2 linked regions of the Calidifontibacter indicus genome follow. The protein of the gene in region 2 interacts with the protein of the main gene of each other region in a pairwise test. Links are inferred from orthologs where the notes say so. Each region holds a gene or a part of one and is shown on either strand. Other genes may lie near its edges. The genes, in order: rlmB and tsaE.

Region 1 (3,208 bases), 2.1 Mb from region 2 along the record:
TGAGTTTTTGCCGGCCGCTCCATTGGCGGGCGGCCCACTCGACGAAGATGCCGATCAGAAGCACGAGCGCCACCATCGCGAACGGGTTGTACCCGAGCGCCGCCGGCACGTCGCCGTCGGTCAGCGACGCGATCGCGCGCATCGCCCCGCAGCCCGGGCAGTACAGACCGGTGACCGCCAGGAAGGGGCAGGTCGGGTAGTGACCGGGTTCGCGCGGGTCGACGGTGTGCAACATCAGCCCGGTGGCGATGCCGGCACCGACGAACATCGCCGGCCCGAGCATCCGGCGCGCACGGGTGTGCCGCGGGCGCCAGTGCGGGTCGGGCTGCGAGTGCAACAAGAACAGCCCGCGTCGGGGCCGATGTCGCGGCACAGGCGAAGGCACCCGCTCCACGGCGGGTTCGGGTGCCTTCGCGAGTGACATCAGGAGTTGGTGCTGTTGAGCACGGTGATCTGCAGGATGAGGCTGATGATGCCGACGACGAAGCCGATCACGATCGCGTAGATCGAGAACTTCTTCGCCTTCTCCGAGGCATCCTGCGCACCGGCGACGTCACCCTGCTGCCACAGCGAGTTGACCTTGGTGGCCTGGATGATCGCGTAGATGCCGAGCGGCAGACAGCACAGCACGGTGCTGATGATCGCCAGCGCGAGGTTGTTCGGGGGCGGGGTGCCGACCGGGCCACCACCACCGGGCATCGGGCTGTAACCCGGCGCCGCGCCGTAGCCCTCGGATCCCTGCTGGCCGTACTGGTCGCCGTACTGCGGCTGACCGTAGGGCTGGCCCTGCTGGCCGTACTGCGGCTGCTGACCCTGCTGGCCCTGCTGACCGTACGGGTCGTTGCCGCCAGAGTTGTTCGGGTCGTACGGCTGGTTCGGGTCGTTCTGGCCGTAGTTGCTCATCTGTCTCCTCCTGCGCGACGTCGCGACGTCGCGGTCCACGTTGCCGGCCTGCCCGGCACTGCCCACCAGCCTAGGAGGCCGTCGGCAGCCCGCAGGCCGGCGAGCGTTTCGATTTCATGACACAGACGTGCCAAGGGCACCGACGAAGACGGGCACCGAACGGTTCCCTCACCGTCCAAGTGACGAAACGTGAGCGGAGACGACCGGGCGCGGTCAGCGCGCGGCGCGCGAGGTGGCGATCTGGTAGAGCGTGACCGACGCGGCGATGCCGGCGTTGAGCGACTCCACCGACGAACTCATCGGCACCGACACGATCTGATCGCAGGTCTCGCTGACGAGGCGGGACAGCCCCTTGCCCTCCGACCCGACGACGACCACCAGCGGCTCGGTCGACAGTTCCAGTTGCGGCAACTCCACGTCGCCGTCCATGTCGAGACCGATCACGAAGAAGCCGGCCTTGCGGAAGTCCTCGAGGGTGCGGGTGAGGTTGCCGGCGAGCGCCACCGGGATGCGGGCCGCCGCCCCGGCGGACGTCTTCCAGGCCGAGGCGGTCATGCCGGCCGAGCGGCGCTCGGGCACGATCACGCCGTGGCCGCCGAACGCGGCCACCGAACGGATGATCGCGCCGAGGTTGCGCGGGTCGGTGATGCCGTCGAGCGCGACGACCAGCGGGATGCCGGGGGCCTCGGGGTCGATGAGGTCGCTCGGGTGGGCGTAGTCGTACGGCGGGATCTGCAGGGCCAATCCCTGGTGGACGGCGCCGTCGGTCAACCGGTCGAGCTCGCCGCGCGGGGTCTCCAGGATCGGGATCGCCCGGTCGGCGGCCAGCTTCAGCGATTCCTTGACGCGGTCGTCGGAGTCGATGCGACCGGCGACGTACATGGTGGTCGCGGGCACGTGCGCCCGCAGCGCCTCGACGACCGAGTTGCGGCCGGCGATCATCTCCGACGACGGCTTGCCGCGTCGGCTGCCACCGGAGCGCGAGCCGCCACCGGAGGTGCCACCGGAACGCTGGGCGTCCTTGTACGCCTTGTGGTTCGGCCGGTCGGCCGCCTTCGGCGTGGGGCCCTTGCCTTCGAGCCCGCGCCGGCGCTGCCCACCGCTGCCGACGACCATCCCCTTCTTCGAGCCGCTCTTGCGCACCGCGCCGCGGCGCTGGGAGTTGCCTGCCATGGGATCAGTCCTTCGTCTGCTGGGCGGCGCGTTCGGCCGCCGACATAAGTGACCAGCGCGCACCGTCCGGGGTGTCCTCGACCACCACACCGGCGGCGGTCAGCTGGTCGCGGATCGCGTCCGCGGTCTGGAAGTCGCGCGAGGCCCGCGCCTGCTTCCGGGTGGCGAGCAACACCTCGACCACCTGACCGAGCGCGTCGTGCGACCGGTCGTTCCCCTCCGAACTCCATTGCGGGTCAAAGGGGTTGACGCCCAGCACCTCGGTCATCGCGACCACCTGCAGGGCGAGGTCGGCGGCGCGCTCGTCGTCGCCCTCGTCGAGGGCGGTGTTGCCCTCACGGATGGTTTCGAAGACGACCGACAGGGCGCCGGAGACGTTGAGGTCGTCATCCATCGCGGCCGCGAACGCCGCGGGCACGGTGACGAACTCCCCCGGCTCGGGCGGCTGCGGCAGCGCCCGCTCCAGGAAGGTCTCGAGGCGGTCGATCGTCGCCGACGCCTCCTCCAACGCTCCGTCGTGGTACTCGATGGTGGCGCGGTAGTTGACGGCGCTGAGGTAGTAACGCAGCGCCAGCGGGCGCACCTTCTTGGTGATCTCGCCGATCGCAAGGGTGTTGCCGAGCGACTTGCTCATCTTCTCGCCGCCGAGGGTGACCCACCCGTTGTGCAGCCAGTAGCGGGCGAAGCCCAACCCGGCCGCACGCGACTGCGCCTGCTCGTTCTCGTGGTGCGGGAAGCGCAGGTCGATGCCGCCGCCGTGGATGTCGAACTCGTCGCCGAGCCAGCGCCGCGCCATCGCCGAGCACTCCAGGTGCCAGCCGGGGCGACCCGCACCGAAGGGCGTGGGCCAGCTCGCACTCTCCGGCTCGCCCGCCTTGTGTCCCTTCCAGAGCGCGAAGTCGCGCGGGTCGCGCTTGCCGCGCGGGTCGGCGTCGGCCGCCGCTTCCATGTCGTCGATCTTCTGCCGGGTCAGCGAGCCGTACTCGGGCCAGGAGCGCACGTCGAAGTAGACGTCGCCGCTGCCGTCCTCGGCGGCGTAGGCGTGACCCTTCTCGATGAGGATCTCCATCAGGTCGACCATGTCGGTGACGTGCCCGGTGGCGCGCGGTTCGTACGACGGACGCGCGACGCC
Region 2 (3,314 bases):
GGGCCCGCTGGTCACCGAGACCGCGTCGACGTCGCTCAGCCCGAGACCGGCGTCGTCGAGCGCGCGTTCGATGGTCGGGATGATCGCTTCGAGGTGGGCCCTGCTGGCCACCTCGGGCACCACCCCACCGAAGCGCACGTGCTCGTCGACGCTGCTGGCCAGGCTGTCGCCGAGCAGGGTCGTGCCACGCACCAGCGCCACACCGGTCTCGTCGCAGGAACTCTCGATGCCGAGCACCACGGGCTGGCTCATTGCGACTCCTCCTGCAACCTGGCACGCATGATCAGGGCGTCGACTCCCTCGGGTTGGTAGTAACCGCGACGCACACTAATCTGCTCGAAACCGTTGCGTTCGTAGAGTTTTCGGGCCGGGATGTTGTCGTCGCGCACCTCGAGCAGAAGCGCCTCCGCGCCCGCGTCGACGGCCTCCGCGCGCATCCAGCGCAGCAGTTGCCCGGCCAGTCCGGTGCCGCGCCCGCGGGGTTGGACGGCGATCGTCATGACGTCGGCGACGTCGCCCGGGCAGTCGACCCCGGCGTAGCCGAGGATGCCCTCGTCGTCGGTGACGACCCGGTAGCGGCGTTGTGGGCGCCCGGCGAGCTCGGACCACCAGGTGGCCTCGCTCCAGGCTTCGTGTCCGAACAGTTCGACATCGATGCGGGCCAACTCGGCGATATCGGTCCAGCGCATCTCGCGGGTCGCGCTCACGGGCGGCCCCGTCGCTTCCCCTGCAAGGACGTGAGGGCCGACTTCTGACCGGTCGACGGCACCGCGTCGGGCTGGCGCAGGTAGAGCGGTTGGAGCGGCAGCATCGCCTCGCCCGCGGTCAATCCGGCGGCGACGGCCAGACCGAGTTGGGCCGCGTCGACGTCGAGGGTGCCGAGAGCAGGCCCGAAGCTGTCCGGGTAGAGCTGCGCGCCACGTCCGGCGACGGGCAGGCCGCGCACCTCCTCGGGCAGGTCGGCGGGCTTGTGCACGGTGGGGCCGTCGATGCGGCGTCCGCCGGTGTAGCGCGCCCAGTAGACCTCCTTGCGCCGTGCATCCGTCGCAACGACGAAGTCGTCCGGGGCCTCGGCCCCTGCCATCACCTCGTGGGCGATGGCGTCCAGGCTGCACAGACCGTGGGCCGGCCGGCCGAGCACCAGTGCCAGGGTCTCGGCGGTGGCGATGCCGACCCGCAGCCCGGTGAAGGGGCCCGGCCCGACGCCGACCGCGAGGGCGTCGACATCGGAGCGGGCGGCGCCGGTCTCGTCGAAGAGCTCGGCGATGATCGGCATGAGGATCTCGGTGTGTCGGCGCGCATCGACCACCGAACGCGACGCCACCACCCGGTCACCGTCGACGAGGGCAGCCGTCACCGCGCTCGTGGCGGTGTCCATGGCGAGCAGCAGGCTCATCGAGTGACCTCACGGACGATCTCGTGCGCACGTGCTCCGTTGGCCATCAGGGTGATTCGACGCTCCTCGGTCTTCTGGTCGACGTCGATCAGGAGTTCCAGTCGGTCGTCGGTGAGTTCCTCGGCGAGCCCTGCACCCCACTCGACGATCGTCACGGCCGACTCGAGGTCGGAGTCGAGGTCGAGGTCGTCGAGCTCCAGGGCGCCGTCGAGCCGGTAGGCGTCGACGTGCACGAGTTCGGGACCCCCCACCAGCGAGGGATGCACCCGGGCGATGACGAACGTCGGCGAGGTGATCGGCCCGCGCACCTGCAGGCCGTCGGCGATGCCCTGGGTGAGCGTCGTCTTGCCCGCGCCGAGTCCACCGGTCAGGAGCAGCAGGTCACCCGCGCGCAGCAGCGAGCCGAGCCTGCGCCCCCAGTCCTGGGTCTCCTCGCGGGTGCGCAGCAGCACCGACTCGTTCACCGGGCCGCCTTCTGCCGCTCCAGCGGTCCACGCCTGCGCACCCGGAAGTCGGTGACCGTGCGCGGCACCGTCCGCCGCCGCTTCTTCGGCTCCTCGACCGCCCGGCAGGCGCGCTCGGCGAGCGCAACCACCTCGGTGTTGACGATCTCGGGGTGCTCGATCGGCAGCATGTGGCCGGCGTTCTCGACCACGAGGTACTCGGCGTGCGGCATCTTCGCGACCATCACGTCGGCGTGCTCACGCGGCACGATGCGGTCTTGCTCGCCGTGCATGACGAGGGTCTCGATGCCGTCGAAGTCGGCCAGCACGTCGGTGCGCTCGTGGCTGAGCAGGGTCGGCATGAAGGCCGAGATCACCGACATCGGCGTCTCGAAGATCATGTCGGCGGTGTAGCGCACGATCGACATCGGCACGTCGGAACCGAAGGAGTAGCGGTGCACCAGGTAGCTCTCGACGTCCTTGCCCGCTTTGAGGGCGCGGTCGACGACCGACTGACGCGTCGACAGCCTGGCGACCGTTCCGGGGCCGAGCCGGTGCACCGCGGCACCGACCTGCTTGCCCAACCCGAAGTCGATATTGCTGAGCGCACCGGAGCTGGTGCACAGGAAGCCGGCACCGACGACCCGATCCCGCACGAGTTCGGGGAACTGCTCGGCGAGCGCCATCATCGCCATGCCGCCCATCGAGTGGCCGATGAGCACGATCGAGCCTTCCGGCACGCAGTGCGAGATCACTTCGTGCAGGTCGCGGCCGAGCTTGGCGATCGTGTAGCTCGACTCGTCGGCCTGTTCCGACAGTCCGTGGCCGCGGTGGTCCCAGAGCACCACCCGAAAACCTGCTTCCCGCAAGGCTTTTCGCTGGAAGTGCCAGATTCCGTGGTTCTGGGTGTAACCGTGCGACAACACCACGGTGAGCCGCTCGCCGGCCTCGGCCCCCACCGGGTCGTCGATCTCGACGTGCAGCGGAATGGCGTCGCTGATCACGACGTCCTCGTGGTCGGCGACGTCGTCGTACTCGTCGTCCGATCCGAGCTCGATGGCAACCTGTCGGGCCCGCAGCAACCGGTCTGCGGTCACGCCGATGGCGGTGGCAGCACCGGCCGCCAGGATGCCGGCACCCAGGCCGAGCAGGCCTGCGTCATTCGCCATCGCGGTCACCTCCCAGGTAGACCCTCGGCAATCTCGAACTCATCCTGGCGATGATCTCGTAGCTGATCGTGCCGGCCGCCTCCGCCCAGTCCTGGGCGGTCGGGACCCCGGTGGCACTGTCGCCGAAAAGCACCACCTCGTCGCCTGCCGCCGCCTGCGCGTCGCCGATGTCCACGACGAACTGGTCCATGCAGACCCGTCCGGCCACCGCGTAGCGGGCGCCGTTCAGCTGCACCGGGCCGCTGTTCGACGCCGATCGAGGCACCCCGTCGACGTAACCGATCGGCACGTCGACCACCGTGGTGT

The links.
Region 1: the proteins of tsaE (region 2) and rlmB interact in binary tests that used the Escherichia coli proteins (3 or more experiments, as listed by UniProt). The link is inferred for Calidifontibacter indicus from one-to-one orthologs.

Annotation. Positions count from the first base shown.
Region 1 is NZ_QTUA01000001.1:3,463,033-3,466,240, forward strand. Bases 97-2,990 are described here. They hold rlmB (23S rRNA (guanosine(2251)-2'-O)-methyltransferase RlmB), read right to left. Parts: upstream 2,077-2,990; coding sequence 1,117-2,076; downstream 97-1,116. Other genes in these bases: DFJ65_RS16425 (DUF2752 domain-containing protein), read right to left, coding at 97-424; DFJ65_RS18170 (CD225/dispanin family protein), read right to left, coding at 424-903; cysS (cysteine--tRNA ligase), read right to left, coding at 2,081-2,990. In the rest of the region: more of DFJ65_RS16425, read right to left, coding at 1-96; more of cysS, read right to left, coding at 2,991-3,208. UniProt on the Escherichia coli protein: Specifically methylates the ribose of guanosine 2251 in 23S rRNA.
Region 2 is NZ_QTUA01000001.1:1,354,692-1,358,005, reverse strand. Bases 127-3,126 are described here. They hold tsaE (tRNA (adenosine(37)-N6)-threonylcarbamoyltransferase complex ATPase subunit type 1 TsaE), read right to left. Parts: upstream 1,861-3,126; coding sequence 1,393-1,860; downstream 127-1,392. Other genes in these bases: alr (alanine racemase), read right to left, coding at 2,998-3,126; DFJ65_RS06485 (alpha/beta fold hydrolase), read right to left, coding at 1,857-3,008; tsaB (tRNA (adenosine(37)-N6)-threonylcarbamoyltransferase complex dimerization subunit type 1 TsaB), read right to left, coding at 704-1,396; rimI (ribosomal protein S18-alanine N-acetyltransferase), read right to left, coding at 249-707; tsaD (tRNA (adenosine(37)-N6)-threonylcarbamoyltransferase complex transferase subunit TsaD), read right to left, coding at 127-252. Outside these bases: more of tsaD, read right to left, coding at 1-126; more of alr, read right to left, coding at 3,127-3,314. UniProt on the Escherichia coli protein: Required for the formation of a threonylcarbamoyl group on adenosine at position 37 (t(6)A37) in tRNAs that read codons beginning with adenine.